3 regions of the Robertmurraya sp. DFI.2.37 genome follow, and region 3 is predicted to be linked to each of the others. Evidence: a T-box and tRNA genes for the amino acid it is inferred to sense, from the RefSeq annotation. Region 3 holds a T-box; the other regions hold tRNA genes.
The links. A T-box is a leader RNA that pairs with one kind of tRNA and senses whether it is charged. The one in region 3 lies ahead of argS (arginine--tRNA ligase), so its partner is inferred to be a tRNA-Arg.
Positions count from the first base shown of each region.

Region 1: it has a tRNA-Arg gene. The T-box ahead of argS (arginine--tRNA ligase) is inferred to sense a tRNA for this amino acid. The anticodon was not compared.
Region 2: it has a tRNA-Arg gene. The T-box ahead of argS (arginine--tRNA ligase) is inferred to sense a tRNA for this amino acid. The anticodon was not compared.

Region 1 covers NZ_JARGEJ010000027.1:39,219-41,495, reverse strand. The annotation lists gene PZE06_RS14920 (AAA family ATPase) at 1-12, opposite strand, end outside; tRNA gene PZE06_RS14915 (tRNA-Arg) at 1,055-1,128, shown strand; gene PZE06_RS14910 (PIN domain-containing protein) at 1,420-1,680, opposite strand; gene PZE06_RS14905 (hypothetical protein) at 1,879-2,037, opposite strand.
Region 2 covers NZ_JARGEJ010000002.1:103,608-105,884, reverse strand. The annotation lists gene PZE06_RS01885 (XTP/dITP diphosphatase) at 1-267, shown strand, start outside; gene PZE06_RS01880 (metallophosphoesterase) at 286-804, shown strand; tRNA gene PZE06_RS01875 (tRNA-Arg) at 1,126-1,202, shown strand; gene ilvE (branched-chain-amino-acid transaminase) at 1,775-2,277, shown strand, end outside.
Region 3 covers NZ_JARGEJ010000020.1:55,140-57,416, reverse strand. The annotation lists gene argS (arginine--tRNA ligase) at 1-991, opposite strand, end outside; T-box leader at 1,028-1,252, opposite strand; gene PZE06_RS12675 (flavin reductase family protein) at 1,354-1,911, opposite strand; gene PZE06_RS12670 (GyrI-like domain-containing protein) at 2,149-2,277, opposite strand, start outside.

The DNA of each region.
Region 1 (2,277 bases), on a different contig from region 3:
TTCGTGTGTCATGCTTTCCCTCCCGCAATTTGCTTTTGATGTTTTCTTCTATTTTAACTTATTTTCGATATGATTCTGCAAAATTCCTCTTAAAAGGAGAAAATTAACAATGTATTAATGTAGTTAAAACCTCTAGCTGCTCTTCTCTTACCCTTGTTTATTGTCCAAATAACCTTGTACTTTAGAGCTCATATTTATAAATTTCTTTAATTTCAAGCTAAAAATAATACTTATTAATTAGACGCTTCCTACTAATGAAAGTTTCAACTCAGCCATTTAAGTCCTCTTCGTACTACTTGACCTTTTCTGAGAATAACTTATAATAGTTAATGCTGATTATTGGAAAAACACAGCGATGTTTAAAGGAAAATTCGTGGACAACATTTCACATAACGAACAGCTTCTGGAGCATTTCCTTTCACGTGTGCAATTAATTATGTCCAAGTAGCTCAGCAGGATAGAGCACGTTCGAGTCCGCTTCTCTGATTTTTCTACAGCGTACTGATTGAGCCTCTCCTTGAGTGTGCTTTCTGAAATCAGGACGACAGCTTCCTTTTGTGTGAGTAAATTATCATAAATATTATTTCAATATGTCCCAGTAGCTCAGCAGGATAGAGCACGTTCGAGTCCGCTTCTTTGATTTTTCTACAGCGTACTGATTGAGTCGCTCCTTGAGTGTGCTTTCTGAAATCAGGACGACAGTTTCCTTTTGTGTGAGTAAATTATCATAAATATTATTTCAATATGTCCCAGTAGCTCAGCAGGATAGAGCACGTTCGAGTCCGCTTCTCTGATTTTTCTACAGCGTACTGATTGAGCCTCTCCTTGAGTGTGCTTTCTGAAATCAGGACGACAGCTTCCTTTTGTGTGAGTAAATTATCATAAATATTATTTCAATATGTCCCAGTAGCTCAGCAGGATAGAGCACGTTCGAGTCCGCTTCTTTGATTTTTCTACAGCGTACTGATTGAGTCGCTCCTTGAGTGTGCTTTCTGAAATCAGGACGACAGTTTCCTTTTGTGTGAGTAAATTATCATAAATATTATTTCAATATGTCCCAGTAGCTCAGCAGGATAGAGCAACAGTTTCCTAAACTGTAGGTCGGGGGTTCGAATCCCTCCTGGGACGTCCTGTATGTTTTAAAGTGTTTTAACGAAAAACGCCAACCCCAATTGTATCAAGGGATTGACGTTTTTTATTTTTCTCAAAATCCTGATGAAACTGAAGTTTTTGATTCTATTTTGCATTTTTCGCATTTGATTTTTAGGTTTCAATTAGTTGCTCAGATGATTAATATTCGCATTCTAATTTTTTGAAATCTTTTTTATCCCATGTAAGTACAGGGAGATTTTCTTTTGATTTTACACTTAGTAATGCGTCGGCAAAATCAACGTTTTTTTCTGCAAAAACTTTTAATGCTTAAATTGAAATACTTTCTTCTACTTCCATTATTTCTGCGTCTAAAATTTCTAACAAATATTCGCTTATCAAATGTTTATCTAACTTGTAGAATGACTTTAACGGCCAATAACATTCTGCGATAACTATTGTTGATATAATTAGTTCTGTTTGATTCGTTTCTAATCTTTTAATTAAGTTCTGTATTGCTTGAAAATTTTTTTCATTATCTTTTGTGAGGATTCTAATTAATATATTTGTGTCAACAAGAAACTTATTCATTATCTCCTAAAATGTCCTCTCTATAGAATTTCTCAGCAACATCTTTTTGTGCTACTTCTCTCATTATTTCAATATCAATTGGTTTCTCAATTTTTATTTTTCCTATGATTTCACTGAGTTTCTTTTTTTGATCGGTTTTAGATTAAAAGAATCATTTGTTTCTTTTTATCCAGAATATGGATATAACCAAAGAATGACTCAGGTAATGTTACCTAAATTTTTATCTACTTCTACCTTTTCGTTTCTCCCTGTTTTATTATCCATTTTCCTGCTGGATTCATTTTGTTTAGCTTCTTGCTTACCGCCGCTGGCAGCGAGAATCATTATAGTCGCTAAAAGTATCATTAATGTTATCAAGTATTGCTACCAAAGCATATGTACATAATGAAAAATTTAAAGTTACAAATCACCTACATATTAGTGCTTACGTCAGGGAATTTTATCCTTAACGAGGAAAATATAATTTCTTTATTAATCACTTTGCTATTGAATCGTTTTTGTCATTACAGCTGCTAATATAAAATCGTTTTTATTTACATTTTTAAATGCCAAAATTTCGTTTTTAACTTGAAGTACACAATTAAAAAATGAACGAAC
Region 2 (2,277 bases), on a different contig from region 3:
GAGGAAAGGACAGCGAGATTTTATTGCGCTTTAGCGGTTGCAGAGCCAGACGGCAAGTCATTTACAGTAAACGGCACTTGTGAAGGCGTGATTTTGCGAACTAGAAGAGGAGTCAATGGCTTTGGCTATGATCCGATATTTTTTGTTAATGAATTAGGAAAAGCGATGGCGGAGCTTGAACCAAGAGAAAAAAATCAAATCAGCCATCGGGCCAATGCGCTGAAAAAATTAGAAGAAATCATCCAATCAGGGAAATTTAATGCATGATATAGAAGGTGCGGGAATATGGCAAAAGTGTTAATCGTTAGTGATAGCCACGGTCAGCGAATCGAGTTGACTGAATTGAAAGCTAGGCATGAAAAAGACATGGACTTAATGATTCACTGTGGGGATTCTGAGCTCTCAAAGCAGGATAAGGAGCTTCAAGGTTTTCATGTAGTAAGGGGAAATTGCGACTTTGGCAATGACTTTGAAAAAGAACTAATAAAGGAACTTGATGGATATCGTTTTTTCGTTGCACACGGCCATTTATTTTCTGTAAAGTCATCGCTCATACAGCTCCAATATCGTGCTGAAGAAGTAAATGCGGATATAGTTTGTTTTGGTCACTCCCATCTCCTAGGAGCCGAAATGGTGCGAAATAAGTTATTTATTAATCCTGGCAGTCTCCGGCTTCCGAGGGGAAGAAGAGAGAGAACTTATGTGATTCTGAACATTCAAGGTACAACAGTTGATGTTCATGTGTATGACTATGATTCAGGAGAAATGACGGACTTGCGTCAAAGTTTTTTGTTTGAGCGTTAATGGGTGTTATCTAGTATTTGCGAATATAATTGTAATATCGTCAGTAAATTTCAAATTTCGCTGCTATAACAAAATTATCGCTAATATATTATTAAAGATCCGTGCTTGCACGCTAAAATATGAAAAGTTAGAGCTATACAACTTATGGGGGAGAGCGTTTTCCCCCATTCCATCAAAAGAAAACGTAAAAAAACTTAATTTTCCTGTTGACTTTTAATTATTAGCACAATATAATAAAAAATGTCCTTGAAAAAAGAAGCCACGCTTTTGGTATGGAGAACGAATTTTTTCGAGTGAACAAAAATAATGATTATATGATTTGTCCCAGTAGCTCAGCTGGATAGAGCAACGGCCTTCTAAGCCGTCGGTCGGGAGTTCGAATCTCTCCTGGGACGCCATTAATACACACCAATTATGTACATATTCGTTAAGTCGCATTGCATGTGACTTAACGTTTTTTATTTTCAGACTTTGCTAAACTGTGTTGATAAAATGAGCCAAAAATCAACATCGATAAATATTAAAAACTAATAATATAACTTTTATTCAATTTCATTAAACCCCAGTATTTTTTAAAGCGCTTTCTTTCATGTTAGATTTTCTGACATGAAATCCAACTTTCTTCTATTATAATCACATTATAAAAATATGCCCTTTTCTTAGCGAAAAGCTCCAATTTAAATTATCAAAAAAATATAAAAATTTTCTTAGTTAGGAATATCGTTGCATCAATAATGTAAGCGTATCCAATTAGACAGATAAATATAAATAATCGCACAATTCACAAAAATACTGTTGACGAAGGCAGAAAATGCGAGTAAGATAGTCCTCAAATAAATATTCACGGAGAAATGAATTAGCTAAAAAACGTAGGCTGCTGAAAATTTTTTGAATCTTAAGATATATCTTTTTTTAACATTAAATTTCAGTCGTTTAAAGCGGTTTTATATTAAAGCGAAGAGGTGGTTTCGTGTCAGAACAATGGATTTTTTTAAATGATCAATATGTCACGAAAGAAAATGCCAAGGTATCTGTTTATGACCATGGTTTCCTCTATGGGGATGGGGTATTCGAAGGAATTCGAGTATATAGTGGCAATATTTTTAGGATGAAAGAGCATATGAAGCGCTTATACAATTCTGCAAAGTCGATTCTGCTGACCATTCCTTATACGGAGGATGAATTAACAGAAATCATTGCGAATACAGTTGAAAAGAATAAGGTTGAAGATGCTTATATAAGAGTCGTCATTTCAAGGGGAGTTGGCGATCTTGGGTTGGACCCGTATAAGTGTGCAAAAGCAAGTGTTATCGTCATTGTGGAGCCATTATCGATTTTTCCAAAGGAACTTTATGAAACAGGGCTCGAAATCATAACCGTGGCAACACGGAGAAATCGCCCTGATGTATTAAGCCCAAAGGTAAAGTCACTCAACTATTTAAACAATGTTCTCGTTAAAATTGAGGCACATTT
Region 3 (2,277 bases):
CAACATATAAGGACTTGGTGAAGCGATAGTTTTCCTTGCGGTAGAGAGCTGCCGCTAGATCGCGGGTCGCATAAAGAGTCGTCCCATCCTTTTTCGTAATTAGACACGGCGGCAACTCTTCCGTGCTTAGCTGAACAACCATCGCTCCTTGTGATTCTTCTAAAAGCCTCCTGTCCTCAATCATTTGCACGACTAGCTCCATCTTGTCATTGTAAAATGCTTCTCCATGATAGGAATCAAAGTGAATTCCTAGTAATTCATATATTTTTGAGAACTCCTTTAATGATTCCTCTCTGAACCATTTCCATAAATGACGTGCTTCTTCATCCCCATTCTCTAACCTTTTGAACCACGCTCTTCCCTCATCATTTAGTTCAGGAGTTTTTTCGGCTTCTTCATGAAATTTCACATATAGCGTCAATAGCTCTTTAATCGGGGCTTCCTTCACTTTCTTCTCATCGCCCCACATTTTATAGGCGACGATTAACTTGCCAAACTGTGTCCCCCAATCACCCAAATGATTAATTCGGATCGGAGAATAACCATATTTTTCAGCAATTAACGCTAATGAATGTCCAATAACAGTCGAGCGTAAATGCCCCATGGAAAACGGCTTAGCAATATTAGGTGAGGAAAAATCAATTGTAATCACTTCGTTCTTTCCTAAATCGAGTTTCCCATATTGTTCTTTCTGCAATAGAACTTCCTTCACAACCTTACTTGAAACATCCTTTCGATTTAAAAAGACATTTACATATCCTCCAACTGCTTCCACCTTTTCGAAAATAGGTGAATTTATCTTTTCTACGATGGCAAGTGCAATATCGTTCGGAGACCTACGATATATTTTTGCTAATTCAAAGCAAGGAAAGGCCATATCGCCCTGCTGTTCAAACTTCGGTTTCTCAATCATTTTCACGATTTGCTTTTGTTCCAATTGACCATTCAAAGCTGGATATAAACATTCAACGAAATCATGTTTAAAGTTCATTTTATTCCCTCCATAAAAAAACTCCCGCCTCTTTAAAAAAGAGACGAGAGTATTATAATCCCGTGGTACCACTCTAATTGTTTTTAGAAATCTAAAAACCACTTCCACTTGATAACGGGGCTGTCCCCGTCCTTTCCCTACTTTTACGTTCAGGAAGGAATCTCCAAAGTGCGCTTCATCATTTGCTCCGCATTAGGCTTCCACCATCCCTAACTCGCTCTTACTTTCACAAATAACTACTCTCTTTGTCATCGACCATTTATAAGTATTGTTACTATTATATCCATTCTTTTCGAATTTTCAATATCATTTTTCAAATCCGGCCTTTAAATCATTCCTTTTCAGCTTGACTTCCCCTTACTTCAATTAAATGTATGGATTTTTTCAGGCGCTTTATCATCTAAAATTCGATATGTGGATCGGCCAATATGAATCGGGATCGCAAGCTTAGCTAAGTTAGGTAGTCCGTCATCTAAAAACAATTCTTTATCTTGATAACGTTGCACGATCTCTCCAACTATCCATTCCTGATCGGCAATCGTTGTGATACTTTTCACTTCACATTCATAGGCAAAATAGGCATCCGTCAAAACCGGAATATCTGCTTTTAAACCGTTCTCGTAGGGGATATTAAATGTTTGAAATTTATCAATTTCTGAGCCGCTGCACGTACCAACCGCTTGGATAAACTCAGAACAATTTGCTGGTAAAAAATGAACACCAAACACGCCACTTTTCTCAATCATATGGTACGTATATGCTTTTTTTTGCAATGAAATTCCATACATACCTGGATTCGATCCGATATAGGTATGCCAGCCAGAAGCCATGACGTTCTGTTTCCCATTATATCGAGCTGTAACTACAGCAATCATGCCCGGATAGGAATACCAAATAGGTTCTTGTATTGGGGTTCTCATCTTCAAAAATCTCTCCTTTTTTAAGCTCTCGTTTATTTTGTTTATCAACCTTAGTTTAATAAGGTTTGTGCGCGTTGTTACCTAAAACATCTCATTACAATAGCCATTTCTCATCCTTCCTTTCATCTCAGCATACACTTCTATGTAACGCATTTTAAACCCTATAGTAGCTATAGGGTCAAGTGCTGTAATTTGAAAAAAATACACTTTATGTGTAAAGATAAAGCAGGAAAATAATTATCTTATTTTTATCCTGATTTCTGTAATAAAGCAGTCTTCTCTTATGGCGCTATAATTGATCGGAATCGAAACCTCGTACATTTTCCCCTCTGTTTCGAGATCATTAGCTTTTATATATTGATAGAG